Regions from separate parts of the Pantoea sp. PGP6 genome, predicted to be linked through region 3. Evidence: predicted binding sites of a transcription regulator. Region 3 holds the regulator's gene; each other region holds the start of a gene.
What was found. Region 3 encodes CRP, which controls carbon source genes, mostly activating them, when cyclic AMP is high. Its sites were predicted from a motif close to ATGTGANNNNNNTCACAT; they were not measured.

Region 1 (7,859 bases), 580 kb from region 3:
GGCACTGTCCCAGCAGATCGAGTAGCGCCGCTTCCAGCGCCGCCACCGCATTGACCCGCAACTCAAAGGTCCAGGCACCGTTACCGAAAGTGGTGAAGTCAGCCGACTGATTGCCCTTGTGCACCTGCTGCACCAGGTGGTTCATTCGCGCAATCTGCTGGCCTTTGACCTGCGGAATCGCCTCAACCAGCGTCTGATAGATGGTGTCGCCGCCTGGCGCTTCACCGACGCCGGTGTGACCGGCGCTGTCGGTGAGTACCACAATGTTGCGGGTAAAACAGGCGTTGTGCGCACCGCCAATATTGAGCAGCATGCTGTCATAACCGGCGACCGGGATAACCTGCATCCCGGTGATCACCGGTGAACTTTGTGTATTCATGAGGCATCCTTACCGGACCAGGTTTTCAGTTCGACACGTTTGATATCGCCCGCTATCACCAGGAAGCTGAATGCGGCGACAAAGGCGTGAATACCGACATAAATCAGCGCGCCTTCAAAGGATCCACTGGTGGCGATGATGTAACCGATGGCGATAGGCGTCACGATGCCAGAAAAGTTACCAAACATGTTGAACAGACCGCCGCTCAGGCCACTGATCTCTTTCGGCGCGGTATCTGCCATCACCGCCCAGCCCAGCGCACCGATTCCTTTACCGAAGAACGCCAGCGCCATGAAGAACACTACCACCCACTCGGTATCGGTGTAGTTACACATCACCATCGAAATGGAGAGCAGCATGCCGAGCACTATCGGCGTTTTACGCGCGATATTCAGCGAGCCGGTTTTGCGCATCAGCCAGTCGGAAATCACCCCGCCCAGGACGCCGCCGAGGAAGCCGCACACCGCTGGAATCGAGGCAATAAAGCCCGCTTTAAGAATCGACATGCCGCGCGCCTGTACCAGATAGACCGGGAACCAGGTAATGAAAAAGTAGGTTAAGGCGTTAACGCAGTATTGACCGAGGTAGATGCCTAACATCATGCGTGAGGTCAGCAGCTGTTTGATCTGGAACCACTTCTCGCTCCAGCTCACTTTGCGGCTATCCTTTTTGACATCCATATTGATCAGCGCACCGCCCTGTTCCATATACTCCAGTTCGGCTTTATTCACGCCAGGGTGATCGGTGGGATCGTGGATCACTTTCAGCCAGATGAAGCTGAGGATGATGCCGAGTCCACCCATGAACCAGAACACGTGTGCCCAGCCCACTGAAGAGACCAGCCAGCCCATGATCGGCGCGAAGATGACGGTAGCGAAGTATTGTGCCGAGTTGAAGATCGCCACCGCCGTGCCGCGCTCCTGCGCCGGAAACCAGGCCGCGACAATGCGGCTGTTGCCAGGGAAGGAAGGTGCTTCGGCCAGCCCTACCAGGAAACGCAGCATAAACAATGACATGATGATACCGAAGCCGCTGAACAGATCGACAAACCCTTGCAGGAAGGTAAATAGCGACCAGGTAAAGATGCTCCAGAAATAGACGCGTTTTGAGCCGAAGCGGTCGAGCAGCCAGCCGCCCGGAATCTGACCAATAACGTACGCCCATGAGAAGGCGGAGAAGATATAGCCAAGTCCGACTGAATCGAGGCCTATATCTTTGGACATCGCCGAACCGGCAATCGAAATGGTTGCGCGGTCACCGTAGTTGAATGAGGTAACAATAAATAACATCACCACAATCCAGTAACGGGCATTGGTGCGCTTCTGCACCGCTTCCGCTGTCTGGCTGAAACTATTCATGATGCACTCCTGAAATATAGCGTGAGCTACATTCGCTCTGACTGCATACACATCGCGTTGGGTATCAGAGAGAAATGAGGTTAAACACGGCGATCTTTTTTTTTTGGCAAATCTTTATTACCCCTTCGCTGTTTCAGCGACTGCCTGCCGGTTAACAGCACCTCATCAGCGAGGGCGGACAAGGCCGGTGCAACAGGCAACAAACCGGGTAAAGCGTCGTGACGGATAACCTGACCTGGGTTAACGAAAATCAGTATAAGAACAGCCTGCCGCGATGACATTGGAGTATCGCCCTGGAATAGAATTGATGTTTGCGGGATTATTTGGCGTTTGCACAGAATCCTGCGGCATGGCTCACGGAACCTGTAAATATCGGACGCGTAACCGGCCAGAAAGCCAGTTTCCCACGCTGTTTGTGAGGGTCTTCACTTGCTTTTGGTTAATCGACCCAAAACGGGGCTATAAATCTTTTCAAAGCCGGTCAATTGCACAATGTACAGCCCACAGCGCCTCCCTATACTGAAGCTGGCAAACAGTGAGCGACTGACAGGTAACACCACGACAACAACGCACCGCACAAGTACGGTACGACAGACGGGAAGGTGAGCGATGACCCCAACAACAACCGAACAACCGCTCTATATCAAAGTCCATGAGCACGACAACGTCGCAATTGTGGTTAACAGCCTCGGACTGCCAGCCGGCACCCGTTTTGCTGATGGCCTGACGCTGACTGAGCATGTGCCGCAAGGGCATAAAGTTGCGCTGAGCGCGATTGCGCAGGGCGCAGCAATTGTGCGCTACGGCGAAATCATTGGTTATGCGCTGCGCGATATTGCCGAGGGCAGCTGGATTGATGAGTCCCTGGTGACGCTACCGGAAGCGCCGCCGCTTGCCAGCCTGCCGCTGGCGACGCAGGTCCCTGCCGAACTGCCTGCGCTGGAAGGCTATACCTTCGAAGGCTATCGCAACGCCGATGGCAGCGTCGGAACGCGTAACCTGCTCGGCATCACCACCAGCGTGCACTGCGTGGCGGGCGTGGTGGATCATGTTGTGCAATTGATTGAGCGTGATTTGCTGCCGCGCTATCCCAACGTCGATGGCGTTGTCGCCCTGAATCATCTTTATGGCTGCGGCGTGGCGATCAATGCCCCGGCGGCTGTGGTGCCGATTCGCACCATCCACAACCTGGCGCTGAACGCCAATTTCGGCGGCGAAGTGATGATTGTGAGTCTGGGCTGCGAAAAATTACAGCCGGAACGGCTGCTGACCGGCACGCCAGACGTACAGCCGATCTCGCTGGAGGAGCATGACATTGTGCGTCTGCAGGATGAAAAGCTGGTGGGCTTTGGTGCAATGGTTGACGAAATATTGCAGGTCGCCGAGCGCCACCTTAAGCGACTGAATCAGCGCCAGCGCGAAACCTGTCCCGCCTCAGAGCTGATCGTCGGCATGCAGTGCGGCGGCAGCGATGCCTTCTCTGGCGTGACCGCCAATCCCGCCGTGGGCTTTGCCTCAGATCTGCTGGTGCGTTGTGGTGCCACGGTGATGTTCTCTGAAGTCACGGAAGTTCGTGATGCGATTCATCTGCTGACGCCGCGGGTGATTAATGAAGAGGTTGGTAAGCGCTTACTGGAGGAGATGGCCTGGTATGACGACTATCTCAACCAGGGTCAGACTGACCGCAGCGCTAACCCTTCGCCCGGCAATAAAAAAGGCGGGCTGGCCAACGTGGTCGAAAAAGCGCTCGGCTCCATTGCGAAATCGGGCCGCAGCGCGATTGTAGAAGTGCTGTCACCGGGACAGCGCCCTACCCGTCGCGGATTAATTTATGCCGCCACCCCCGCCAGTGATTTCGTCTGCGGGACCCAACAGATGGCCTCCGGCATTACCCTGCAGGTGTTTACCACCGGGCGCGGTACGCCGTACGGACTGGCGGCCATTCCGGTGATCAAGATGGCAACGCGTAATGCGCTGGCCGAACGCTGGCACGATCTGATGGATATTAATGCCGGGACTATCGCAACCGGCGAGGAGAGTATTGAGCAGGTTGGCTGGCGACTGTTTGAGTTGATTCTGGATATTGCCAGCGGCCGCAAACAGACCTGGTCAGATCGCTGGGGAATACGTAACCAGCTGGCGGTGTTTAACCCGGCACCGATTACCTGATCACAGGCTGCGCCCGGATTGCCACGGCGGCGATCCGGGCCGGTTCTCGTCCGCTACCACGGCAATAAAACGCCTGAGGCCGGCGCAGAGCGTAAAGCAGTTACGGATTACAGCAGCGCGCCCCAGGCCTCAACCCACGGAGAAGTGACCGCTTCCGGCTCGGGATTTTCACTGGCATCAACCAGCAGGACTTCACCCACCCGTTGGGCACTCTGCTCCTGCAGCAACGCATCAAAGGTTTTACCCGCGCCACAAAAATGATCATAACTGCTGTCACCCAGCGCAATGACGCCATAACGCAGCGTCGGCTGATGACCCAGCTTATCTTTTACCGCGTGGAACAGCCCCGAAATGGTATCGGGAAAATCGCCGTGTCCGGTGGTAGAGGTGACAATCAACGCTACATCACTGGCGTAGGCCTGCCAGTCTGCCAGCGTCGGATCTTCAAACACCGTCACGCTGTGGCCCTGCTGTTGCAGAATCGGCTCTGCCTCTTCCGCCACCAGCAACGCATTGCCGTATACCGTGCCCACAAAAATGCCAATCTTTGCCATCTGCCTTCTCCCTTATTCTGAAACGTTATCCTGTCCTGGCGCCGCCGCAAACTCAACCCGCGGCACCTCAGGAATGCGATCCTGCCAGCCAAACTGTGTCATCAGATTCTGCCAGACACTATCCAGCCCGGCACGGATCAGCAACGGCTCGCCGGTGACCGGATGGGTCAGCGCCAGGCTGCTGGCATGCAGCATCAGGCGGTTAGCGCCGAAGTGCTGCGCTGCGCCGCGGTTCTGCCGCAGATCGCCGTGTGCAGAGTCGCCGATGATCGGATGACGCAGGTGCGACATGTGCCGGCGCAGCTGATGTTTGCGACCGCTTTTCGGAGACAGTTCAACCAGGCTATAGCGCGATGTCGCATAGCGGCCAATACCCACCGGCATCTCCACCGTGGCCAGTGACTGATAGTCGGTGACCGCCGGCTGCGCCGTACGTTCTTCAGTGGCATGCTTATCGGCTATTTTGTCCAGCTCTTCTACCAGCGGATAATCCAGCGTACCGCTGGTTTCCAGCCAGCCGCGTACTACCGCATGGTAGGTTTTTTGCATCTGATGTTGCTCAAACTGCTGCGACAGCAGCCGTCCGACTTCGCTGGACAATCCCATCAGCAGCACGCCGGAGGTAGGACGATCCAGACGATGCGCGGTAAACACATGCTGACCGATCTGATCGCGCACCGTCTGCATGACAAACACCGTCTCATGCCGATCCAGCCAGCTACGATGCACCAGCCAGCCGCTCGGTTTGTTCACCGCCACCAGCCATCGGTCCTGATAAATAATTTCCAGCATCAGACCGCCGCATCCTTCAGTAACGCATCAAGCTGACGCAGCGTCAGTAACAGCGGCGCAACACCGGGCTGGTCAGGCGCCAGCGCCACTTCATAATAGGGGGCAACAGCGAAGTTTTGCGGCAGTGGATGCCGGGCCGCAATCAGGGCGTGCATTCGGGGAATCAACACCCATTGCAGCCATTGCAGCGGTTCGAGCGTATCAAGGCAAAACGGCTCGCGGCTGTCGAAAGCGCTGGCATCAGGGGGTGTGCTTTGCCAGAGATCGTGCTCACGCAACACCGCTTCAACCTGCTCCAGCCGCTGCGTAATCAATTGTTCGGGCGTCATGCGCCACCTCCAGCGGACAGTAAAAAAACGGGCGGCAAGCATATCACTTGTTGGCGCAGGCACAAAAAAAGGGAGCACTGTAAAAACAGTGCTCCCGGTTCGTTTGCAGCCATCCCGCTACGTTAATGCTCCCTGCTCTTCCGTGACAACTTGTCCAGTGCGAACTCCTGTCGCGCATCATCCTGATGAATCCTTAGCCTCCTGGCCCACCACCTTTCTGAGGGGCTCTCATTCTCCATCCTGGAGGTGTCCCTTGCTCAATCCTGAGCGGTCCTGTTTCAGCCTGAAACCTTCCGTGTGCCGTAAACTCCGTTACGTTCCCGCCTCCTGGCTTATCCTCATCCTGACGATATCTTTGTCCCCAGCATCCTGCCAGTGCGAGATATTCTGACAGAACTAATTGTGCATACAAGTGACTAAAAGCGTAAGTTCAGCATCTTAGCGAAACAATTTCAGACTAATGCCATTAAGTCGATGATTCACAATATTTTTACATCCCGGCCATCCAGATGTCTCAAGCTACATCTGACGATCTCGCACACGCCTTGTAAGAGATATCTCACAAGCAAGCCAGGCGATCACTGCAAGTCACTCGGTAACCGGCTGTAATAACTTAAGAAATATCTCAATATTTTCGGCTAAAACTTCACGCTGTTTACGGCCCGGCTGCTCCAGAACCACTTCCCCGCTGAGGTTCGATAAAGAGACGATCTCCTGTTCTGATTCCGTGGTGGCGATAAACAGCGTTGGCGACTGGCGCAGGCGGCGCTGCATCAGTAAATGGCCAATCAGATTCTCCTGCAGTCGCAGGAAATCCTCTTCACTCCACACCTGCAAAAGCGTCAGGTTCCGTTGCTGGAAACGGGCCTGCATGTCTCCGGCGAACTGAGTGGTGTAAAACGTGGTGATCTGCGGTTGCAACTGGAGGTCGATCGCCCGTCCTACCGCGTCGAGACTGGGCGGCAGGCTAAAGGGCTGTGGCTGCCACAGGACACGCTGGTCACGATCTTCCAGCGCACAAGGCGACGGCACGCCATACAGATCGCTGCTGGCTGGCGCATGGCCCGTGTGCTGCTGCCAGTGCTGGCAATAGCGGTTAGTAAAGTCGCGCAGTGCGGCGGCAGTTTGCTGCGTCATTCATATTCTCACTTCTGATAGGTTACACTTAGCCACTTTGATTAATTTTGGTGGTAACCGCAATGACTACTCACGAACAGGATCAGGCCCTCAGCAACCTGACGCTGGGCAAACCCACAGCCTATCACGATCGCTATGACAACAGTTTGTTGCAGGCGGTGCCGCGTAGCCTGAACCGTGAACCGCTCGGCCTGTATCCTGATAGCCTGCCGTTTACCGGCGGTGACATCTGGACCTTATATGAACTGTCGTGGCTTAACAGCAAAGGGCTGCCACAGGTCGCCGTCGGTGAAGTGGTGCTGGATGCGCAGAGCCGCAATCTGATCGAATCGAAAAGCTTTAAGCTCTATCTTAACAGTTTCAACCAGACCCGCTTCGCCGACTGGGGCGAAGTACGCCAGACGCTGGAGCGCGATCTGAGCGCCTGCGCTGAAGGTGATGTGCGGGTCGCGCTGTTCCGGCTGAATGAAGTCGAAGGACAGCCGATCGGCCATTTCGACGGCTACTGCATCGATGAGCAGGATATCGCGATTGACGATTACCGCTTCAATGCCGACTACCTGGCCGATGCCACCGGCAGCGAGATCGTCGAAGAGACGCTGGTCAGCCATCTGCTCAAATCGAACTGCCTGATCACCCATCAGCCTGACTGGGGTTCAGTGATGATTCGTTATAAAGGCCCGCGTATCGACCGTGAAGCGCTGCTGCGCTATCTGGTGTCGTTCCGTCAGCACAACGAATTCCATGAACAGTGCGTCGAACGCATCTTTAATGACGTGCTGCGTTTCTGCCACCCTGAGGCGCTGACGGTCTATGCGCGCTATACGCGCCGTGGCGGACTCGATATTAACCCGTGGCGGAGCAATGTGCCCTTCACTCCGGGCTATTCGCGTCTGGTTCGCCAGTAGTTTGCGAGATCTCTCGCAGGCTGTGCGCTGCAGGCGCGGTTCCACTTGAGCTACGCTGGCCGACAAGGCTACTCTGGAGATGGCGGCAATCTGCGGGTTGCCGACCAGGGATTTTCGTCACTGCGATTGCAGTGTCAACTGTCACCCAGGCGGGTGTAAAGGAGTTCATTTGATTACCCATATCAGCCCTCTTGGCTCAATGGATCTGCTCTCGCAGCTGGAAGTCGATATGC
Region 2 (7,859 bases), 1.9 Mb from region 3:
AAAAGAGCTGACCACTGAGCAGTGGATCGAGGTGTTTCGCCAGGCGCGCGCCATGGGCAGCGTACAGCTCGGTTTTTCCGGCGGTGAGCCGCTGGTGCGTAAGGATCTGCCGGAGCTGATCAAAGCGGCGCGTGACCTCGGCTTCTACACCAATCTGATCACCTCCGGCATTGGCCTGACCGAGAAAAAGCTGGATGCGTTCAGCGAAGCCGGGCTGGATCATATTCAGATCAGCTTTCAGGCCAGTGATGAAACCCTGAACGCCGCGCTGGCCGGATCGAAAAAAGCCTTCCAGCAGAAGCTGGAAATGGCGAAGGCGGTTAAGGCGCACGGCTATCCGATGGTGCTGAACTTCGTGCTGCACCGCCATAACATCGACCAGATCGATAAAATCATCGATCTCTGCATCGAGCTGGAAGCGGATGATGTGGAGCTGGCGACCTGCCAGTTTTATGGCTGGGCGCAGCTCAACCGTGAAGGGCTGCTGCCGACCCGCGAACAGATTGCCCGCGCCGAAGCGGTGGTCAGCCGTTACCGTGAGCGGATGAGCGCCAGCGGTAACCTGACCAACCTGCTGTTCGTCACGCCTGACTATTATGAAGAGCGTCCGAAAGGCTGCATGGGCGGCTGGGGCGCGATTTTCCTCAGCGTCACGCCGGAAGGCACCGCGCTGCCGTGCCACAGTGCGCGCCAGCTGCCGGTGGAGTTTCCGTCGGTGCTGGATCAGCGGCTGGATGACATCTGGTATCACTCGTTTGGTTTTAACCGTTATCGCGGTTACGACTGGATGCCGGAGCCGTGCCGCTCCTGCGACGAGAAAGAGAAGGACTTTGGCGGCTGTCGCTGTCAGGCTTACATGCTGACCGGCAATGCCGACAACGCCGATCCGGTCTGCAGCAAATCGCCGCATCACGACACGATCCTCGCCGCACGCCGCGAAGCCGATTGCAGCGACATCAAAATTGGACAGCTGCAGTTCCGCAATCGCAGCAATTCTCAGCTGATCTACAAGACCCGGAACCTGTAACCGTGCGCCGCCTGGAGATTAACGGCCTGCGGGTGGAACTGGTGCATCAGCCTGATGCGCGCCAGGCCGCAGCGTTAATTCAGGTCGGCGCCGGCAGCCATGATGAGCCGGACCGCTGGCCGGGGCTGGCGCACCTGCTGGAGCATCTGCTGTTCACCGGCAGCGCTGGCTGGCCGGACGACGGGCGACTGATGAGCTGGATTGCCGCGCAGGGTGGTCGGGTCAACGCCACCACGCTGGCCCGGCGCAGCGCCTGGTTTTTTGAGGTTGCGCCGCCGCAGCTGGCTGACGGACTGGCGCGCCTGCAGGATATGCTGTGCCATCCGCTGCTCGACCATCAGGCAATCCGTCAGGAAATCGCGGTGATTGAGGCTGAATATCAGCTGATCCAGCAGCATCAACCCTCCCGTACCGAAGCCGCGCTGCTGCATGCCGCCACCTCACCACCGGCGTTTCGGCGCTTTCAGATTGGCAGTCGCGCCAGCTTTGGCGAAGAGATGACCGCGCTGCAACAGGCGCTGCGTCAGTTCCATCAGCGCCATTTTTATGCCGCTAATATGCAGCTCTGGCTACAGGGACCGCAGTCGCTGGACCAGCTTGAGCAGCTGGCGCGCACCTTTGCCGCCGCGCTGCCGGACGGGCAGTGGCAGCAGGAGACGCCGCGGCCCACGCTGTCGGTCAGTGCCGGATTGCGGCTTGCCAACAGCACACCGGCTGCGCTGTGGCGCAGCTGGCTGCTGGACAGCAGTGACGGTGTCACGTTATGGCGCGAATTTCTGCTGGATGAAGCGCCGGGCTCGCTGCTGGCCACACTGCGCCAGCAGCGACTGGCCGATCGGCTGAGCCTGAAGTGGCTCTACCAGGCGGATAACGCGGTGTGGCTGGCGCTGAGCATCGACACCGATCAGCCTGAAGCGGTTAACGCACTGTTCGGGCGCTGGTTAGCCGCACTGAAGCAGACCCGTCAGCCGCAGCAACAGCATTATCTTCAGCTGGCGCAACAGCGTTTTGCGGCGCTGACGCCGCTCGATCAGCTGCGTGAGCGCGCCTTTGGCTTTGCCCCGCAAGCCGGGGTCGGCGCGTTTGCGTCATGGCTGGCCACGCTGGCGGATGCGCCCGGCACCACGCTGGTGTGTAGCCCGCAGGCGGCTGAGGAAAATTGCCACACCCAGGGCTTCAGTCTGGCATTTCACCCGTGGCAGCCGGTGCTGCCTGCCGCCAGCAGTGCGGCAGAATTCGCTTTCTATCCGCTGGCGGCACCGCTGACCCATCAGCCGCTGCCGTCGCAGGCGGTGCCGTTGCCGCATTATTCTGCTGCGGAACCGACCGGCCACGGCGAGGCTGACAGTCCGACCGCTGAGGCGGGCCCCGACGCCGACCCGGCCAGCAATAAAACCGCCACGCTCCTGCTGCGGCCGGAGTTTTTTTCAACCTTCAGCGCGGCCGTGGGTCACGCTTATGGTCGCCGGCTGCGTCCGTTGTTCGCCGCCTTGCGTCACTCAGGTGGCCAGGGCGAATGGCAGGAAGTGGAGGGCGTGTGGCAACTGACGCTGCAACTGCCCCACGACCTGGCGGTGGCGGACTGGGCGCTGCATCAGCTGGTGCAGGCGCTGACGCCACCGGTCGACGACGAACCGCTACCGCCGCCCGACACTATTGCCATCCGCGCACTGTTGCAGCAGTTGCCTTATCAGCTGACATCAACCTTTTCACCAGCCTGCTGGCGGGCGCTGCTCACCGGCGGCAGCCCGGCGCTGCAGACGCTGATTGCCCACCGACTGAGCGCGCTGCCGCTGCCGGTCAATCCGGCAGCACCGCCGATGCGGATGACCGCACCGAGCGGCATGATCGCGCTACCGCACGCCAGCCGCGATAACGCCTTGCTGCTGTTTATTCCGCTGCACCAGGCGTCACGCGCTTCGCCCCAGCAGGCGCAACAGCTGGCTGCGCTGCGGGCGCTGGCGCTGCTGTATGAGCCGCGTTTCTTCCAGCGTTACCGGGTAGAACAGCAGATAGGGTATGTGGTCAGCAGCCGCTATCTGCGCTGCGCCGATCAGGATGGCGTGCTGTTCGCGCTGCAGTCGCCCGATTACAGCGCGCTGTCGCTGCTGCGCTACTGCCGTAATTTTCTGCGTTCACTGAATGAGGCGCTGGCAGGCTGCGATCTGGTGGCACTGAAGGCCAGTCTGCATCGCGAACGGCTTGATACACCGCTGGCCCGGTTACGCCAGTTAAATGGCCTGACCGACCCGGATGCGGCGGCGATAGAGGCGCTGGACGTTGTCAGCTTGCAGCAACTGCACCACGACCTGATTCAGGCGCGGCGCCGCTGGCGGGTATTATTTACCACCGGTGGTGCGACCTGAGTTGCAGCAGCAAGGTTGCTGAATTTATTTGAAAATTACCGACAAATCTCTTCACTGTTTATTCCGGTCGAATTGCACCACACTCAGTTTACATTTTTGAGTTGTACAAGGAATTTATCGTGAAGAACCTCAAGCGTATTGCGCTGCCCCTGTTAGCCGTTGCCAGCCTGTATGTTCCTGTCTCTCAGGCAGAAGCGATGCACTACCAGCTCAATCCTGAGCACACCTCGGTGGTGGTCAGCTGGAATCATTTCGGTTTCTCACACCCGACCGCCGATATCCCGGATGCCAGCGGCACGCTGGTGTTCGATAAAGATCATCCTGAGCAGTCACGTGTTGATGTAACGCTGCCGGTCAGCAAAATCGACAGCCACGTTGCGGCGCTGACCAAAGAATTTAACGGTGCAGACTATTTCGACACCGCAAAATACCCGACCGCGACCTTCCACAGCACCAAAGTGGTGGCGAAGGGCGATAACCGTTTTGACGTTGAAGGTAATCTGACGCTGAAAGGCATCACCAAACCGGTGACGCTGCACGCCACGCTGAACAAGCAGGGTGAGCATCCGATGGTGAAGAAGCAGGCGATTGGTTTTGATGCCACCGGCACCATCAAGCGCTCCGACTTTAAGCTGGATAAATATGTTCCGGCGGTAGGTGATGAGGTTGCGCTGACCCTGTCGACTGAAGCCTACGCTAAATAACTGCGGGCCACGCAATAAGGGCCGCCGCCCTTATTGCGTATCGCTTACTGCGCCCAGAATTTCTTCTTACTGGTTTTACCGATCCCCGGATTAAAACTGTTGCTCGGGTCCAGCATCCGCCAGTGCGCTGCGTGTTCGTCTGACGCGCGATAGAGATGGCCGACATTGTGTTCCGCCGGATACTTCGCACCGCGCTGCTCCAGCACCGCAATCACCGCCTGCTTAAACGCCTTCGCATCCACGCCCGGTTTCAGCACATAATCCTGATGATTGACGTAACAGAAAAAATGGCCACAGCAGGAGTCGACCTGCACCTGTTCCGCCAGCTCGGGCGGCAGTTCAATGCGCCACGCCCGATCGTTACGCCGTAACGCCACGTCAAATGCCACCAGCCGCTGATCGGGGTCGTAGCCGAGATAATCACAGTAAGAGATGGTGCAGCCGCCAACGCCGAAGCGCACCAAAAACGCATCGCGCGCTTCCCGCTGGTTACACAGGAAAAAATCGCCCTGACCCTGACTGAAGAAGCGGGTCAGCAGGCCCTCCAGCTCTGCGGTCTGCTGTGCTTCCACTTTGATCATCAGATGATGCTCAAACCGGTCGCGGTAGGCCATAATGCGCGGCGCCACACCGCGCGGGGTGATCTGATTAAAGAACTGCAGCAGTCGATCGACACTGTTACGCGGTAAAAACGGCAGATGGCTGACCCGCACATCCCAGCGAGCTTTCTTCGCCATCAGTCCAGGCAGCGCCTGCGGACCGAGTTTGCCAATCGCCAGCATCATATGCTTGCTGTAGCGCACCGTGAGATCAAAGGCGTTGCGATGGATATATTCAGCCTGAATCGGCAGCGCCTGCATCTCTGCCAGCAGCACCCGCCGCAGCGCCACCAGCTGCTGCTCATCGTCGCTGCCAATATAGAAGGTCCGGGTCTGCGGACTGGCTTCAAAAGTCGGCAGACGCACCGCAAACACCACCACCTTACCGGCGCTGCCAGCGCTTTCATGCAGATAACGCCGATCGCCATTAAAGCGCGACGGGCTGTCCGCCGCCGTGTCCCGCAGCTGGCTGGCGTAGTCGTCAGCCCAGATCTTCCCCGCCCAGTCAGGCCGGTCGCCGGTGGTGTAGTTCTGCTGTTCCAGCCGCTGTAACATCTCTTCCGGGCTCTCTCCCAGATCGATACCCAGATGATTCACCATCTCCAGCCGCCCATCGTCATGCAAACGGGCAAACAGCGACTTTTCGGTAAAGGCCGGACCGCGCCGGATCAGCGATCCGCCGGAGTTATTACAGATACCGCCAATCACCGATGCGCCGATACAGGAGGAGCCGATCACCGAATGGGGTTCCCGGCCCAGCGGGGCGAGAATGTTCTCCAGCTCGGTCAGGGTGGCACCCGGAAAGGCGATCACCTGACGCGCCTGGTCGATCACCTGTACGCCTTTCAACCGACGGGTACTGACAATCACCACCTCGCGATCGTAATCATTGCCATCCGGCGTCGAGCCACCGGTCACTCCGGTATTGGCTGCCTGCATCAGCACAATGGCGTTGCTGGCGCAGCAGATTTGCAGGACCTGCCACAGCTGCAGCAGCGTCTGCGGCAGCACCACGGCCAGCGCTTCACCCCGACCGACCCGAAATCCTTTGGTGTACCAGGCTTTATCATCCCGTTCGGTGAGCAGATTTTTCACACCGACCCGTTCGCCAAGCTGGCGGAGCATGAGCTGCGAGGAGGTCATTTCATCTCATTATTTTGGTTAACAAGGGGTCTCATTGGACAGCCAGCGACATTCCACTGTCAATCATTGATCGCCATCGAAATAACAAAAATAGCGGCGGTTGCGGCGTTTTTAATCGGCTATTCACCCCGGAGACCCGACGGAAATAGCCGCCGAACCGTAAAAAATGAGGTGAAAATCACAGATTTGTTATGACAGATCGCCAGTCGATCGGCAGATCGATTGCCGGCCACCATATTCCCCGGCTCCGTTAGCTAACCCGCTGATATATCAGGATTCACGTCGAGCCTGCCAGCGATGTTAATTGTGATAACGATCACAAATAAGCTCAGTAATAAAGCGCTGTCAATCATCACACCTGGAAAATACCGCTCGTAACTGTGATCTCCGTTGCAAATAACAACGCCTTATCCCGGAACAATGAAACCCGGCACCAATTAAGCCAGCGGGGGGAATTAATGCGAATCGGAATAGTGATCAGCGGTGGCGATGTCAGCGGCATTAATAATTTTGTTTTTCAGGTCGGCCGACTGACCCAGGCAGAGATCGTGATATTTGACGGCGGCATACCCGGTTTATTAAACCATTGCCATCGGGATATTAGTCAGCGTGATCTGCTCGACTTTTCTATCGCCCCGATCCCGGTGATGCAATCGGGACGGACGCAAAAAAAATTGCTGCGCAGTGAATATGAAATGATTGCCCGCCAGCTAAAGAGCGCACGGATTGAAGTATTAATCATGGCGGGCGGTGACGGGTCGCTGCAATTTCTGCATACCCTGTCGGAATCTGGCGTCAATTGTTTTGGCGTCGGAATGACGATTGATAACGATGTATTTGGCAGTGATTATACGCTCGGTTTTTCCACCGCCTGCGAGCAGGTATTAAAAGAGGTGGCGAAGCTGCGTAATACCGGCCGGGCATTACCCGGACGGGTCTTTATGCTGGAGTTGCTCGGTGGCTATTGCGGCGAGTTAACCCTGCAGTCGGCGTTAAAATCCAATGCCGATTTTGCGCTGATCCCGGAGTGTCAGATCCCACTGCCGCAGCTGGCACAACGCATCACTCAGCGGCTGGCGCAGCAGAACAGCGTGGTGATCCTCTGCTCAGAGGGCTACACCCGTGAATATTCACCCGGTTTTCAGGGGGCGATCGATACCTTAATTAAACAGCTTGAACCGTTAATTGGCGTCCGCATCCGCAAAACCATTCTCGGTTACGGGCTGCGTAATGGTGAACCCACCTGCGAGGAAATTTATCAGGGCACCATTATGGCCAGTGAAGTGGTGCGTTGTATTCAGTCAGGAATGCGCAATAAAGCGGTGATTATTAATGGCAGTAATAAACCGATTCCGATTGATTTAATAAGCATGCAAAAACGCCTGGTCGATACCGACGGGCATCATTACAAGCTCGCTAAACAACTGCAAATTCTGTGAGGAGAAAACCATGCTGAAAATTTTATGTGTCTGTGGCTGCGGATTAGGATCCAGTTTTGCGATTGAGATGAGCGCAAAAGCGGTATTAAAGAAACTGGAAATTGACGCGGATATTGACCACACCACCATTTCTGAAGCCAACGCGTTTAAATCAGACATGATCCTGACGCAAAAAGCGTTTGCCGATGTATTAAATGCCGATGCCAGTCCGGAACAGATTAAACGGGTCATTATTCTCAACAAGCTTACCGATAAAGCGGAAATTGAGCAAAAGATCGTGGCCTTTTTAAAAGAACGCAACATGAAGGTCGCTGCCCATGAATAGTGTGATCGACTTCCTGGTAAAAGACTTATTAGGGCAGGCGTCGATTCTGATCGCCTTTATTGCCCTGATTGGTCTGCTGCTGCAGAAAAAATCGGCCGGCAAGGTGGTGGAAGGCACCTTTAAAACCCTGCTGGGCTTTTTAATTATGATGGCCGGTATCAATATTATTGTCGGCACGCTGACCTTCCTTAACACCATATTTACCCACGGCTTCGGGATGCAGGGCTATATCACCGATGTGGCGGCGATTGCCGGG
Region 3 (7,859 bases):
AGCGCATTGTGAGCCTGATTGACCCGTACCCGCTGATACGCCAGTTTCTCCGGTGACTGTTCCGCCCCCAGCAGCAGCCGTAGCGCATCCTGATAGGTTTCCAGCGCGTCATGGGCGTTTTGCCGCAATAAGCCACTCTGCCACTGCGGCCACAGCCACAACATTCCGCCAAAGGCGATCAGGCACCCCATCAGCGTATCCATCAGGCGCGGCAGCAGGAACTGCGCCCCATTCAGCGACAGCAACTGCAGCGAGTAAACCGCCGTCACCGTAAAGCCGATCATCGACCAGCCGTAAAACTGGCGGGTAAACCGGTAGCTGATAAAGGTGATCACCAGCATGATCAGCAGCACCAGCGACTCCGGCACCGCCAGGCGTAAGGTAGCAGCCGCAATCACCAGGCCGGCAAAGGTGCCCAGCGCCCGGTGCTGGATGCGAACGCGGGTGGCGCTGTAGCCGTTCTGGCTGACGAACATAATGGTCATCAGAATCCAGTACGGTTTAGGGATGTTAAAAAACAGCGCCAGCGCGCTGCCCAGCATCAGCATCACCGCAAAGCGCCCGGCAGTGCGCAGTGCCGACGAACGCCAGGACAGATAGCTGCGCAGCGCCGGCAGAAGCGGCAGACGGCGCTGACGATCGGCCATCAGGTCACGTTGATAGAGCGGTTTTTGGGTGCGCAGCACCCGCGCAATCCGATTGAAGTGGTAGAGACAGAAATTTCCCACCGGATTGTCAGGATGCTGGCGGGCGATTTTTTCCAGCGCGCTGAGCTGCTTCTCCATGCCAAAACGATCCGGCAACTGGTGATAGAGAATGTTATCCGCCAGCACCCGTAAGCGGGCCGAAATAGTCTGGGCGTTCCAGCGGATCACCGCTTCGGCATGGCTCTGCTCCACCAGTTTCTGCACCTCTTCCGGCTGATGCAGGCTGACCGAGATGTGCTCCTGCAGGTCCAGCGCCACCTGAAAGGCGCGGGTCAGCCGCTTATGGCTGTGATCCCGGCTGGCGGAAAGCATGTGCATCTGCTGGTAACAGGTGGTGATCATATCGACCACTTTTTGCTGACGCGCCAGCAGCGGCGGCAGGGCCTTTTCCGGATCGGTCAGCTGAGTCAGCAGGGTATATTTGGCGTCGCAATAGTTGGCCAGCTCACGGTAGATCAGGCTCAGGCTTTCACGCATCGGCTGCTCTTTCCACAGCCAGAACCAGAACCAGTTAAACAGCCCATACCATAGCGTGCCGCCGATATAGAGCAGCGGCGGCACATAGATCGGCATACGGCCAATCAGGCTCAGCGTGAAGATGGCGGCGATCAGGGTGCCGGGCAGCAGACGGCCGTGCAGCGGGCTGATTTCGCCGGTGACCCCCAGCAGCAACGGCAAGGCGAACAGAATCAGCGGCAGCGGAATGGCGTGCTGCGTCAGCCACTGAATCAGAAAGCTGCCGAGCGCAAACAGGCTGCCGCCGACAATCAGGCGTTTGAAGAAGCGTTTATGCGGGGTATCCAGACCGGCGATATTGCAACAGGCGGGAACTAACGAGAACAGCAGACCTTTTTGCAGGTCGCCAGCCAGCCAGCCCAGCGCCACTGGCAGACAGAGCACCAGGGTTTGCCGCAAGGCGTAATTGACTTCAGGATGGTAAATAATTCGACGCCACATCGGCCCAACACAAACAATAACGGCGCGATGTTGCCATCACGCCGTGGGTGACAGGAATTAGCGGGTGCCGTAAACGACGATGGTTTTGCCGTGTGCAGAGATCAGGTTCTGATCTTCCAGCATCTTCAAAATACGGCCCACGGTTTCACGTGAACAACCAACGATTTGGCCAATTTCCTGACGAGTAATTTTAATTTGCATGCCGTCGGGATGCGTCATGGCGTCTGGCTGCTTCGCCAGGTTAAGCAGAGTCTGAGCAATGCGTCCGGTCACATCGAGGAAAGCGAGATTACCCACTTTTTCCGACGTAACCTGCAGGCGACGCGCCATCTGCGACGACAGTCGCATCAGGATATCCGGGTTAACCTGGATCAGCTGACGGAATTTCTTGTAAGAAATCTCCGCCACTTCGCACGCGGTTTTGGCACGTACCCAGGCGCTGCGCTCCTGACCTTCTTCGAACAGGCCAAGCTCGCCAATGAAATCGCCCTGATTCAGGTAAGAAAGAATCATCTCTTTGCCTTCTTCATCTTTGATCAGAACCGCAACGGAACCTTTCACGATGTAGTAAAGCGTTTCAGCTTTTTCACCTTGGTGAATCAGCGTACTTTTGGATGGATACTTGTGAATATGGCAATGGGACAGGAACCATTCGAGTGTAGGGTCTGTTTGCGGTTTGCCGAGAACCATTCGCTATTATCCTCTGTTGTAATCGTGCCCAAAATACAGGGGGCAGTTTCCCTGTCAGGCGATGAAAGCTTCAAGCGTTTCCCTTACAGGAAATTATTCGGGCTGCATTCGGCGCAGTGCGCATCATTCTTCCCGGCTTCGCCATCGGGTGACGAAAAATATTTTCAGCACTGTTTGTAGCACAGCTTTTGCCGACTGTCTTCTGTTGTCTCGCTTCAGCTAACGGCGGATTTCTCTGGATTGCTGTTTACCAGGCGAAAGCGTACTCTGACGGCAAAACCGCATATTCTGGAGCGAAAATCATGCAGGCAAGAGTGAAATGGGTAGAAGGGCTGACATTCCTCGGTGAGTCGTCATCCGGACATCAGGTATTAATGGATGGCAATTCGGGTGATAAAGCGCCCAGCCCAATGGAGATGGTGCTGATGGCGGCGGGCGGATGCAGCGCCATCGACGTGGTTTCAATTCTGCAAAAAGGTCGCAACGATGTGGCTGATTGTGAAGTAAAACTGACCTCAGAACGTCGTGAAGAGGCGCCGCGAATCTTTACGCACATCAACCTGCACTTTATCGTGAGCGGCAAAGCGCTACAGGATAAGGCGGTCTCACGCGCGGTGGATCTTTCTGCTGAAAAATATTGCTCGGTCGCCATCATGCTGGGCAAAGGGGTTACCATCACCCACAGCTATGAAGTGATCGAACTGTAGTAGCCGCAAGGGTCATTGCAGACCTGCTAACTTCACTTCCAGTATCTGATGCAGGTTGCTTTAAGACTGTGCCTGGGCAGGGAATCCGTTTTGATACTGTGCCTGCGCAGGGAACCGGGTCAGATCGGAAAGTCGTTTAAGCCAATCCCTGGCCGCTCGGCCTGCGCGATTACGCACCTCATCCCTGAGGCGCGCCCGTAGCCGGGCCAACGCTTTGCGTTGTTCAAAAACGCTCCCGGCGTTTTTATCCGGGCGGCGGGACGCTTTCCTCTTCTGACCCGGTTCCCAGCGTGTTGAACTTATCTATTGCTGCCAGATTCTTTCTGCCCAGAGGTTGTCTGTAGCGACCTTCCTGAAACCGGATGCGGTTGTCGGACGTGAAGCGAAGGGAGCATATGCCTGTAGCAAAGCATCGCGGGCCAGGGATGGCCCGTGCTGAGCCTGCCAGCGATAACGGTTTTGCGTCTTTGCGAAAGGTGTATGCTCCCTGAAGCCTGCCCAGGGGTAAGTCTTTAGCCGCAGGAAAGCCAGTTTTACTCTCTTTGTTAAAGACATCTGCTCTCAGAGCGGTTTTTGCTGGCCTCTTATTCTATCCGCTTGCCTTCCACCAGCCGCTTCACCAGCGGACCCATGATCAGCTCCATCGCCAGACCCATTTTGCCGCCAGGCACTACCAGCGTATTGATGTGCGAGATAAACGAGCCCTGCAGCATCGCCAGCAGATAAGGGAAGTCGATATCGTCCAGCGCCTGAAAGTGGATCACCACAAAGCTCTCATCCAGTGACGGAATAGCGCGGGCAGCGAACGGGTTTGAGGTATCGACCGTCGGCACTCGCTGGAAGTTAAGATGGGTGCGCGAGAACTGCGGCGTAATGAAGTTGATGTAATCCTCCATTGAGCGCACCACCGAATCCATTACCGCTTCACGCGAATGGCCGCGTTCGCTGGTGTCACGCACCAGCTTCTGAATCCACTCGAGGTTAACAATTGGCACCACGCCCACCAGCAGGTCGACATGCTCCGCTACGTTATGCTGGGCGGTCACCACGCCACCGTGCAGTCCTTCGTAAAACAGGATATCGGTGTTTTGCGGCAGCGGCTGCCACGGCGTAAAGGTGCCCGGCACCTGATTCCACGGTACCGCTTCGTCATAGGTGTGCAGGTATTTACGCGACTGGCCCTGGCCGTTGAGCCCATACTGCCTGAAGCTCTGCTCCAGCAGGCCAAAGTCATTGGCTTCCGGACCGAAATAGCTGACATGACGGCCCAAATCGCGCGCCTTGCGGATTGCCATATCCATTTCAGGCCGGGTGAAACGGTGGAAACTGTCGCCTTCCAGTTCGGCAGCGTGCAGATCGAGCTGCTGAAAGATTTTACGGAACGCGAGACTGGTGGTGGTGGTCCCCGCGCCGCTGGAACCGGTGACGGCGATTATCGGATGGCGTGCTGACATAAAAAAGCTCCCTGTGAAGTCGGGCCATGCGCATTGTTAACATGAATTGCCGCCGGCTGCATCAGCCGCGAAATTCTTTGCGCGGCATAATATTGACCGATTCATGCAGTTCCGACCACACCAGCACCACTTCGCCGGTTTCCAGCTGACGGCGCACGTCAGCCACTTTTTCGCTCAGGCTGCGTTCCTGCTCGCCGTAGTCGGTGCCTTCACGCAGCACGAAAGTTTCAATCAGATTTTCAAGCGTCTCAGGTGAGACCTGTTGCCAGGGAATAATCACAACGTTAGGTATCCAGAAAAGGGGCAATCCACTGGGGTATGCGCTGTTCAAGCCACATTTCGGGCTGGCGCAACGTCCCGCCGACAAAGCCAACGTGACCGCCGTGCGGCGTCAGTTGATAAGTAATAGTGGCAGATAATTGGCTGCTGTGCGGGATCACCTCATCACTCATGAACGGGTCATCTTTGGCATGAATGATCAGCAGCGGCTTATCGACCTGTTTCAGCCAGGGCAGGGCGCTGGCGCGCTGATAATAGTCAGCCGCATCGCTGAAACCGTGGGCGCGGGCGGTGATCGCGTCATCGAAGTCGCGTAGCCGGCGTAGCGCTTTAAGCTGCGTCAGATTCACCGGCAACGTTTCCGGCCAGGCGTGCAGTTTGCGCCGGGCGTTCTTCTTCAGCTGCGCCAGTAAATAGTATTGGTAAAAGCGCGAGAAGCCGCGCTCCAGTTTGACGCTGCACGGCTCCAGCAGCAGCGGCGCGGAGACGATGACGCCCGCGTCAACCGGCGCATCGGATCCCTGCTGACCCAGCAGGCAGCCCAGCATGTTACCGCCGAGCGAAAAACCCACCGCCACGGTCGGTACCCGACCCCAGCGGGTTTGCAGCCAGTGCAGAAAATAGCGTGCATCTTCGGTTTCACCGGAATGATAGATACGGTTCAGCCGGTTAGGTTCGCCGCTGCATCCGCGGAAGTGCATCACCACCGCCAGCCAGCCGCGTGCGCGGCAAATTTCCATCAGCCCGTGGATATAGGGGCTGTGGAAACTGCCTTCCAGTCCGTGAAACAGCACCACCCGGGGTTTGTGCTGTGCCAGATACGGATCTTCACTCCAGGCGAGATCGACAAAATCGCCATCGGGCAGATCGAGACGCTGCCAGTGAGGATCGAGCTTGATCTGCCGCCGTAGCAGGCGTGGCAGTACCGTTTGCAGATGCGCATTGCGCATGCCGGCTAACGGCGTAAATTGATCCGTGTCGGGTGCGATTAATTTCATCGGGTAAAAGCTTGTCTGTTCCATATCGCGCTGTTAGCTTCGATAGGTTTTTTGCTTGCTGGGGGTGAGGAGCACCCGATTGCTATGGAACTGAGTCTTTTCTTGTCGATGTTAGGATTCCTTTGGGTCGCCGCGATCACGCCAGGCCCTAATAATATGTTACTTACTGCGGGCGGCGCCAATTTTGGCTTCCTGCGGACCATTCCTCTGATGATTGGCATCATGATCGGCATGCAGGTCATGCTGCTGATGGTGGCGTTTGGCGTCGGCGGACTGATCCTGCTCTATCCCTCACTGCATCTGGTGCTGAAAATCGCCGGTAGCCTCTACCTGCTGTGGCTGGCATGGAAAATTGCCACCGCCAGCTACGAAAAACTGGAAACCGATCAGGTGCCGGAGTCGCCCATGCCGTTCTGGCAGGGCGGATTACTGCAGCTGATCAATCCCAAAGCCTGGCTGATGGCGCTGGGCGCGGTCGCCAGCTTTAGCCTGGCTGGCGATGCCTATCGTCAATCGGTGATGGCGATCAGTCTCGGCATGTTTATCGTCAATCTGGTGTCCGGCCTGATCTGGATGGGATTCGGCGCAATGATTGGCCGCATTTTACGCAGCCGCCGCGCCTGGAAAATCTTTAATCTCGCCATGGGATTGCTGACGGCAGCCTGCGTGCTGTTGATCTGGCACTGAGTTAACTGGAGGCGCGTTCAACGCGCTTCCAGGGCAGGACTTCACGGATTACCGGCGCGTGCGGCTGACGGATTTTCTGCAACAACAGCTGCACGCTTCGCGCCCCGAGCTGATACATCGGTTGTTCGATGGTGGTCAGCGGCGGGTTAAGGCTGCCGGTAAATGGAATGCCGTCAAAACCCACTACCGCCAGATCTTCCGGCACGCGCAGCCCCGCTTGCAGCGCGGCATGAATCACCCCCACAGCCAGCACATCCGACACGGCAAAAATCGCATCCGGCGGTTGCGGCATCGCCAGTAATTGTTGTAGTGCCTGGCTGCCCGCTTCCGTGGAGATATCGCTGGCGTAGGCGACCCCTGACCACTGCAGTCCCAGCGCGTTTATCGCCTGCTGGTAGCCCTGTTCACGATGGTGCGAATAGAGGTAGCGCATATCCCCGTTAACCAGCCCGATGCGTTTGCGGCCTTTGCCGGCAAGGTAGTGGACGGTATCGCGTGCCGCGTCGAGATGATCGATGGTGACGGAAGAGGCCGGGATAGCCGGATCGAACTCCGAGCACTGGACCCACGGCGCGCCTGCAATGATGTGCTGCAAATCCTGCAGTCCCGACGCCGCATCCATGGTGATCACGCCATCCACTACTTTGCCGGTCAGCAGCGTGAGATAGGCGGCTTCACGCTGTAACTGCGAGGCGGAGTGGCAGAGCAGGATGTGATAACCGTGCAGCTCGGCTTCCGCCTCAATGCCCTGTACCACCCGCGAGCAGAAGGGATTGGTGATGTCCGAAATCAACACCAGCAGCATGTGGCTTTGCGCCGTGCGCAGTTGTCGGGCTAATAAGTTGGGCTGGTAGTCACAGGCGGCGATAGCCGACAGCACTTTCTCACGCGTATCGGGTTTGACGCCGGGATGGGCGTTGAGAACCCGCGACACCGTGGCTTTAGAGACGCCAGCCAGCTGAGCGACTTTCTCAATCGACATCGAACACAAAGACCTTTTACAAGCAAGAAACGGGAACGCATATCAATAGCACAGGCCGAATGTGAGCGCCTGACATTTTTTTATGCTGGCGCTGTTTTCAGCATTTGCGATTTTTAGCTTAGTTTTGCAGATAGTGATCTAAGAACTTATTTCTATTAGGGATAATTTTTAATTCCTTGGTGAAATTATTGCCGCCAGAGACACTGCTTCCATCATAAAAAGGGTGGGGTAGCAATCATGGCAGTTACAGCACGTTTAACGTTTTTAGCCGCAGCGCTGGCGCTGCTGGCCTTCCGGGCGGACGCGGTCAATGTCACCGTGGCGTATCAGACTTCTGCCGAACCGGCCAAGGTGGCGCAGGCGGACAACAGTTTCGCCAAAGAGAGTGGTGCCAGCGT
Region 4 (7,859 bases), 3.4 Mb from region 3:
CACAGGGCATGGAGTCACGTCTGAATGAGGTGCTGATCGATCGCTATGCGCCTGACGAAAGCGCGGGCTATCCCACCTTGTGCAAAGGTCGCTATCAGGTTAACGATCAGCGCTATCACGTGCTGGAAGAGCCCACCAGCCTCAATACGCTGGAGCTGCTGCCGGAGCTGCTGCGTGCCGGCATCGCCTCGGTGAAGATTGAAGGCCGCCAGCGCAGCCCGGCTTACGTGGCTGACGTGGCGCGCGTCTGGCGTCAGGCAATCGATCGCTGTAAGGCACAGCCGGAACATTTCGGCGTGACGCCAGAGTGGATGAAGACGCTGGGCGATCTCTCAGAAGGAACACAGACCACGCTGGGTGCCTATCACCGTGAATGGCAATAAGGAGTCATGATGCAATATGCCCTGGGACCGGTGCTCTGGTACTGGCCAACCGAAACACTGGAAAACTTTTATCAGCAGGCAGCCCGCAGCAGTGCGGATATCATCTACCTCGGCGAAGCGGTGTGCAGCAAACGACGCGCCACCAGTTATGCCGACTGGATGACGCTGGCCCGCGAACTGGCTGCCAGTGGCAAACAGGTCGTGCTTAGCACCCTGGCGCTGCTGCAATCGCCGTCGGAACTGAAAGAACTGAAGCGCTACGTTGAAAATGGCGAGTTTCTGATTGAAGCCAATGATATCGGCACGGTGAATATGGCCGCCGAGCGCCATCTGCCGTTTGTTGCCGGGCCGACGCTGAATGTCTATAACGCCGAGACGCTGCAGCTGCTGGTAAAAGAAGGCATGACGCGCTGGTGCATGCCGGTTGAGATGTCGCGCGACTGGCTACTGCAGTTGCTGCAACAGTGCGAAGAACGGGGTATCCGGCAGCAGTTTCAGGTCGAAGTGCTGGGCTATGGCCATCTGCCGCTGGCGTTATCTGCGCGCTGCTTTACCGCGCGTTCAGAAAACCGTGCCAAAGACGCCTGTGAAACCTGCTGCATCAAGTATCCAGAAGGACGTCGCGTGCTGTCGCAGGAAGGTCAGCAGGTATTCGTGCTTAACGGTATTCAGACCATGAGCGGCTACTGCTATAACCTCGGCAACGATTTGCCAGGTATGCATCGCTGGGTCGACTGCGTGCGGCTCTCACCGCAGGATAGTGGAACCCTGGCGGAGATCGATCGCTTCCGCGCCAATGAAAACGGTCAGGCACCGCTGATGGTGGCGAAAGGCAACGATTGTAATGGCTACTGGCGCAAACTGGCGGGCATGACGCTGGCATCCTGAGTAAAAGCACATACCGGCTATATTCCTGCTGAGGTTAGCAGTTTTAATATAAGGAATGATGCGTAATACTAAAAGGTGCAGAATCTGACGTCTGCGCCATATAACGGGAGTAGCCATGTCTGAGAAAAAACCTCTTCGTCTGTCCGTGCTGGATCTGGCGCCGATCCCCCAGGGCGCGACCGCACGTGAGGCGTTCCACACGTCGCTGGCGCTGGCGCGTCAGGCTGAAAAGCTGGGCTACCAGCGCTACTGGCTGGCTGAACATCACAACATGACCGGCATTGCCAGTGCCGCTACCTCGGTGCTGATTGGTTATCTGGCGGCGAATACCGACACGCTACAGCTCGGGTCCGGCGGCATTATGCTGCCTAACCATGCGCCGCTGGTGATTGCCGAGCAGTTTGGCACCCTGGCCTCGCTGTATCCCGGCCGTATTGATTTAGGCCTGGGCCGCGCGCCCGGTTCCGATCAGCGTACGATGGTGGCGCTGCGCCGCCATCTCTCCAGCATGCACGCCGATACCTTTCCGGATGATGTCGCTGAACTGATTGGCTGGTTCGATGCCGATCCGGGCGAACAGCCGGCGGTACAACCGGTGCCCGGTCTGGGGCTGAAAATTCCGGTCTGGCTGCTTGGTTCCAGCCTCTACAGCGCCCAGCTGTCAGCCAAATTGGGTCTGCCGTTCGCCTTTGCTTCGCATTTCGCGCCCGACCAGCTGTTCCAGGCGCTGCACGTCTACCGTGAAAACTTCCAGCCGTCGGCGCGTCTTGAAAAACCTTACGCCATGGTCTGTATCAACGTGGTGGCTGCCGACAGCGAACGTGATGCGCGCTTCCTGTTTACCTCGCAGCAACAGCAGTTTATTAACCTGCGCCGCGGTAAGCCGGGCCCGTTACCCGCACCGGTTGAGAACATGGATAATCTCTGGTCGCCGTCAGAACAGTATGGCGTGCAGCAGGCCTTGAGCATGTCGCTGGTCGGCGATAGCGACAAAGTGCGTCACGGTCTGGCTTCGCTGATGCGCGAAACTCAGGCTGACGAGATCATGGTCAACGGCCAGATTTTCGATACCGAGGCGCGTCTGCGTTCATTCGCCATTGCGATGGAAGCGGCCCGCAGTCTGTAATTCTGCCGGCGGTGGGGGCAAGCCATCGGCACCCACCGCCAGCTGCCGACTGTCACGCGCCGGCGATCGGCCATAAAAGCGGCTGTACTCCCGGCTGAACTGCGAAGCGCTCTGATACCCTACCCGATAGCCCGCCGTCCCTGCATCCAGCTTTTCCACCCGCATCAGCCGTCTCGCCTCATTCAGCCGTAGCTGCTTCTGGTATTGCATCGGCGTCATCGCCGTCACCGCTTTGAAGTGATGATGCAGCGACGAGACGCTCATCCCGACGTTGCTGGCGAGCTGATCAATTTTCAGCGGTCGGTGGAAGTTTTCCCTTAGCCAGCGCGCCGCCTGCGCCACCCGGTTGCCGGGGCGCTCTGCCAGCGCCATATTCAGAATGCGCGGTCCTTCCGGCCCGGTCAGCAGTCGATAGAAAATCTCCTGTTCAATCAACGGCGCCAGCGCGGCGATATCCTGCGGATGATCGAGCAAGCGCACCAGCCGTATCACCGCATCGACCAGCAGCGGTGACATCTTATGCACCGTAATGCCCCGCTCGCTGCGTGCCTGCGACAGCGGCAGCACGGGCGGAAACTGCTCGAGGTAACGCATTAACCGGGTTTCATTGATGGTGATGCCGATACCCAGATTGGGCTTTTCCGGCGTGGCAACGGTGACGCAGCCGCGGACCGGCATATCCAGCGTCACTAATAGCAAATCACCCGGCCCGTAATGCAGGATCTCATCCCCGATATGCAGCGCTTTACCGCCCTGCGCCACCAGCGCAAAGCTGGCCCATTGGGCAATGTGCACCGGCTCGCTGGGGGCTGAACTACGGCCAAAAAACAGACAATCTATGGCGCTGGTGTGCCGGCCATCACTCGGCGCGTGACGATCGATCAGCTGCGCCAGCGCTTGCCACTCAGGGGCTTCTGTCATCACTCCTCCCGTCTCCGTCCGCTCTGTATTCAGATGCGGCAGATCTTAACGTAAGTTAATCCCGACACCCGCCTTGCCCGGTCATCTTTGCAGGATCGTGCAAAAAGCTTGCAGGATTGCGCTACCCACATCCGGCACCAGCGCGCATAGTCTACCGACGCAATCATTACGACAGAGAACAATATTATGAAAGCTCTGGAAAACAAAATAGCGCTGGTGACGGGCGCGTCAAAAGGTATTGGCGCGGCGATTGCCATCGCTTTTGCCACCGCTGGCGCGCGCGTGGTGGTCAACTATCGCCAGGACGAGCCGGGTGCGGCCGATGTGGTGAGCGATATTCTGTCGCTGGGCAGCGAAGCGGTGGCGGTACAGGCGGATATCTCACAACCTCACGAGGTTGAGCGGCTGTTTGCCACCACCGTGGCGGAGTTCGGGGCACCGGATATCGTGGTCAATAATGCCGGCAGTTTCCATCACGGTGACTTTGCAGCCCTGACGCTGGAGGTAATGCGCCAGCAGATCGACGTTAATCTGCTCGGCACCATGCTGGTGTGTCAGCAGGCGATTCACCACTTTCCGCCGCACGGTGGCAGCATCATTAACCTTAGCGCCCTCAACAGCAAAAACAGTACTCCTGGCTCGGTGCTGTGGGCCGCCACCAAAGGGGCGATTGATACCCTGACCCAGGGTCTGGCACGGGAGCTGGGGGCAAAAAATATTCGGGTCAATGCATTAGCGCCGGGGATGATCCTGACCGAGGGTTTGCTGGCAGCCAAGAAGATCAGCCCGCAGCTCAAGGCGCAACTGCTGGCGGCTACACCGCTGGGACGGTTTGGCCTGCCGGAAGATGTCGCCCAGGTGGCGCTCTTTCTCGCCTCTGAGGAGTCAGCCTACGTCAGCGGCGAGCGCGTGATGATCAGCGGCGGCGCCTGACAGGCATAAAAAAAGGGAAGCCCGAAGGCTTCCCTTTTTATCACGATTTAACGGCTGTTATGCGTCACGACGACGTGGTGCTGCGGCAGCGCCATCTTCACGACGTGGACCACGACCGCCTTCACGGTTGAAGCTACGTCCGCCTTCACGACCACCTTCACGGCGTTCAGAAGAGAAGCGACGACCACCTTCACGGTTTGCGCCCGCGCCTGCACCAGCAGGACCACGACGCTCACCACCGGCTGGACGACGATCGCCACGGCCTTCGTTCGGCTGTGCATCACCCAGCAGCTGCATATTCATCGGTTTGTTCAGAATACGCGTACGGGTGAAGTGCTGCAGCACATCGCCTGGCATGCCTTTCGGCAGCTCGATGGTTGAGTGAGTGCCGAACAGCTTGATATTACCAATGTAACGGCTGCTGATGTCGCCTTCGTTAGCAATCGCACCAACAATGTGACGAACTTCAACACCATCATCGCGACCCACTTCGATGCGATACAGCTGCATTTCGCCAACGTCACGACGCTCGCGACGTGGACGGTCGCCATCACGGCTTTCACGTGGACCACGTGAGTCACGCGCTTCGCGGCTGTCACGACGGCCATCACGCTCATCACGATCGCGGAATTCGCGACGTGCCGGACGCGGTGCTTCTGGTGGCAGAATCAGAGGACGTTCGCCCTGTGCCATCTTCAGCAGTGCAGCTGCCAGTGTTTCCAGATCCATCTCTTCTTCTGGCTGCATCTTAGCCAGCAGCGCACGGTACTGATCCAGATCGCTGCTTTCCAGCTGCTGCTGGACTTTAGCCGCAAATTTAGCCAGACGACGCTGACCCAGCAGTTCTGCGTTTGGCAGCTCTACTTCAGGAATAGTCAGCTTCATCGTACGTTCGATGTTGCGCAGCAGACGACGCTCGCGGTTCTCAACGAACAGCAGGGCGCGACCGGCACGGCCCGCACGACCGGTACGGCCGATACGGTGAACGTAAGATTCTGCGTCCATCGGAATGTCGTAGTTCACCACCAGGCTGATACGCTCAACGTCAAGGCCACGGGCCGCAACGTCAGTCGCGATCAGGATGTCAAGACGACCATCTTTCAGGCGCTCCAGCGTCTGCTCACGCAGAGCCTGGTTCATATCACCGTTCAGCGCGGCGCTGTTATAGCCACTACGTTCCAGCGCTTCTGCCACTTCCATGGTTGCGTTTTTGGTACGCACGAAGATGATGGCAGCATCAAAGTCTTCAGCTTCAAGGAAGCGAACCAGTGCGTCTGTTTTACGACCGTAAGCGGTCCAGTAGCTCTGGCTGATATCAGGACGTGTGGTCAGGCTTGACTGAATACGCACTTCCTGTGGATCTTTCATGAAGCGTTTGGTGATGCGACGAATCGCTTCCGGCATGGTTGCAGAGAACAGCGCGGTCTGATGATCGGCTGGAATTTGCGCCATGATGGTTTCAACGTCTTCGATGAAGCCCATGCGCAGCATTTCATCTGCTTCATCCAGCACCAGGCCACGCAGGTTAGAAAGGTCTAACGTGCCGCGTTTCAGGTGGTCAAGCAGACGGCCAGGCGTACCCACAACAACCTGTGGTCCCTGACGCAGTGCGCGCAGCTGCACGTCATAACGCTGGCCGCCGTACAGGGCAACCACGTTCAGGCCACGCATATGTTTAGAGAATTCGGTAACTGCTTCAGCAACCTGTACCGCCAGTTCGCGGGTCGGTGCCAGCACCAGGATTTGTGGCGCTTTAACAGTAGGATCAATGTTGTGTAACAGCGGCAGAGAGAACGCCGCGGTTTTACCACTCCCGGTCTGCGCCATGCCTAACACGTCACGGCCCGCCAGCAGGTGAGGAATACACTCAGCCTGGATTGGGGATGGCTTAACGTAGCCCATGCCATTCAGTGATTCAAGGATGTCGGCGTTCAGGCCAAGGTCAGCAAAAGTGGTTTGAATATCAGTCATGTAGTACACGTGCCTCTTAGATTGCGGCGGCCAGTCTACATAACTCGTCGTGAAAACTTTCAGTCATTTTCATCAAAAAGTGTGAACCGGCTCAAATTAGAAGTTTTGACGAACAGAAAAGCCCTCATCCCTGAAGATGATGACTTGACAGGTTTTACAGGCAATTAAAGTTCGTCAGCTATTGCTGGTCAGATTCTGATAAATCGTCTTGTGCCTGGCCGAGTTGCGCCAGTTCCAACAATGCGTATCGGTGTTCAACAAAGTTATTGACGTTGTTGGCCACCGCCAGTTTGAACAACGCTTTCGCGTCGTCCTTCTCCCCCAGACTTAGGTAGTACTTACCTAAATAGAAGTTGGTTTCACTGAGATGTTCAGCGAGCGAGGTGTTATCCGTTGCGTCCGCCTGGAGACTTTCCATCAACGACTTTTCGCTGATGTCACCCAGGTAGAACTCGACAATATTCCATCCCCATTGGTCTCTGACCGCTTTGTCGTGACGCTGTTGAAGCGCGACTTTTGCCTTGTCGACATCCATCTCACGTTCAACGAGATAGAGCCACAGACTGCGGAAAGGATCGTTAGGATCGTCTTGATAAAACGCCAGCAGATCATCTTGCGCTAACTTGTATCGACCGCCGTAATAGAGGGCGATACCACGGTTTAAATGCGCATAGTTGTAAGTTGGATCAAGCTCAAGTACAGAATCAAACGCTTCATAGGCGGCATCAAAGTTGCCCGCCTGCGTTAAATATATGCCTAAGTAGTTAAACACTTCTGGCATATCTGGTCTTATAGACAGCGCTTGCGAAAAATCGTTCCGCGCTAATGCCCGCAGACCTAAACTATCATACAACACTCCGCGCTCATATAACAGCTGTGCGCGTTCATCATCGGTGAGGGCACGACTGGCAAGAATTTGTTCCATGCGCGCCAGAATCACTTCCTGCTGCAGTGTGGGCTGTAAAGGTACTGCAAGAACTTCGTTCTTACGCCAATTGGAGTTGCTGCATCCTGCCAGCGTCAAAGCTGTCGCAACAAAACACCAGCGCAGAAAAGGCTTCATTTCCCACTCCCGAATACAAACATTGGGATAACCATCCTGTCATCCGCCTGCTGTGCACAAGGATTCCCGCCCTCGCGATGACACAAACGCCCCTCCCTGCCAGGCAAGGAGGGGCAAATCAGCAACGACTTATTCAGCGTCAGGTGTGCTCACCGCTGCAGCTTCTTCAGTCTGCGGCTTAGATTCTGTCGCTTCTTTGATGCTCAGACGAACGCGGCCCTGGCGATCAACTTCCATCACCTTAACCGGAACTTCCTGACCCATCTGCAGATAGTCAGTCACTTTCTCAACGCGCTTATCGGCGATTTGAGAAATGTGCACCAGACCTTCTTTACCACCGCCGATAGCGACGAAGGCGCCGAAGTCAACGATGCGGGTCACTTTACCACTGTAAATGCGGCCCACTTCGATCTCTGCGGTGATCTCTTCGATACGACGAATCGCTTCTTTCGCTTTCAGACCATCGGTCGCGGCAATTTTCACCGTGCCATCATCTTCGATTTCAATCGTGGTGCCAGTCTCTTCGGTCAGTGCACGAATCACTGAGCCGCCTTTACCGATCACATCTTTGATC

Region 1: the regulator CRP is predicted to act here: its motif matches at 2,151-2,168, upstream of garD (galactarate dehydratase).
Region 2: the regulator CRP is predicted to act here: its motif matches at 6,144-6,161, upstream of ACLIBF_RS11175 (6-phosphofructokinase).
Region 4: the regulator CRP is predicted to act here: its motif matches at 6,302-6,319, upstream of yrbN (protein YrbN).

What each region holds. Positions count from the first base shown of each region.
Region 1 covers NZ_JBQBMA010000001.1:1,011,175-1,019,033, reverse strand. Annotated here, with positions in the region: gene ACLIBF_RS04940 (enolase C-terminal domain-like protein) at 1-379, opposite strand, end outside; gene ACLIBF_RS04935 (MFS transporter) at 376-1,737, opposite strand; gene garD (galactarate dehydratase) at 2,347-3,906, shown strand; gene ACLIBF_RS04925 (flavodoxin) at 4,014-4,460, opposite strand; gene truC (tRNA pseudouridine(65) synthase TruC) at 4,473-5,252, opposite strand; gene ACLIBF_RS04915 (YqcC family protein) at 5,252-5,581, opposite strand; gene syd (SecY-interacting protein) at 6,170-6,718, opposite strand; gene queF (NADPH-dependent 7-cyano-7-deazaguanine reductase QueF) at 6,781-7,626, shown strand; gene ppnN (nucleotide 5'-monophosphate nucleosidase PpnN) at 7,796-7,859, shown strand, end outside.
Region 2 covers NZ_JBQBMA010000001.1:2,312,965-2,320,823, reverse strand. Annotated here, with positions in the region: gene pqqE (pyrroloquinoline quinone biosynthesis protein PqqE) at 1-1,027, shown strand, start outside; gene pqqF (pyrroloquinoline quinone biosynthesis protein PqqF) at 1,030-3,393, shown strand; gene ACLIBF_RS11185 (YceI family protein) at 3,513-4,097, shown strand; gene dld (D-lactate dehydrogenase) at 4,142-5,839, opposite strand; gene ACLIBF_RS11175 (6-phosphofructokinase) at 6,298-7,278, shown strand; gene ACLIBF_RS11170 (PTS sugar transporter subunit IIB) at 7,289-7,603, shown strand; gene ACLIBF_RS11165 (PTS sugar transporter subunit IIC) at 7,596-7,859, shown strand, end outside.
Region 3 covers NZ_JBQBMA010000001.1:426,532-434,390, forward strand. Annotated here, with positions in the region: gene ACLIBF_RS01950 (YccS/YhfK family putative transporter) at 1-1,664, opposite strand, end outside; gene crp (cAMP-activated global transcriptional regulator CRP) at 1,722-2,354, opposite strand; gene ACLIBF_RS01960 (OsmC family protein) at 2,657-3,061, shown strand; gene ACLIBF_RS01965 (phosphoribulokinase) at 3,646-4,515, opposite strand; gene ACLIBF_RS01970 (YheU family protein) at 4,577-4,795, opposite strand; gene ACLIBF_RS01975 (hydrolase) at 4,800-5,816, opposite strand; gene ACLIBF_RS01980 (LysE family translocator) at 5,877-6,479, shown strand; gene ACLIBF_RS01985 (LacI family DNA-binding transcriptional regulator) at 6,481-7,461, opposite strand; gene tauA (taurine ABC transporter substrate-binding protein) at 7,699-7,859, shown strand, end outside.
Region 4 covers NZ_JBQBMA010000001.1:3,827,274-3,835,132, forward strand. Annotated here, with positions in the region: gene ubiU (ubiquinone anaerobic biosynthesis protein UbiU) at 1-383, shown strand, start outside; gene ACLIBF_RS18580 (U32 family peptidase) at 393-1,271, shown strand; gene ACLIBF_RS18585 (luciferase-like monooxygenase) at 1,387-2,397, shown strand; gene ACLIBF_RS18590 (AraC family transcriptional regulator) at 2,359-3,318, opposite strand; gene ACLIBF_RS18595 (SDR family NAD(P)-dependent oxidoreductase) at 3,505-4,251, shown strand; gene ACLIBF_RS18600 (DEAD/DEAH family ATP-dependent RNA helicase) at 4,309-6,222, opposite strand; gene yrbN (protein YrbN) at 6,239-6,295, opposite strand; gene nlpI (lipoprotein NlpI) at 6,401-7,285, opposite strand; gene pnp (polyribonucleotide nucleotidyltransferase) at 7,415-7,859, opposite strand, start outside.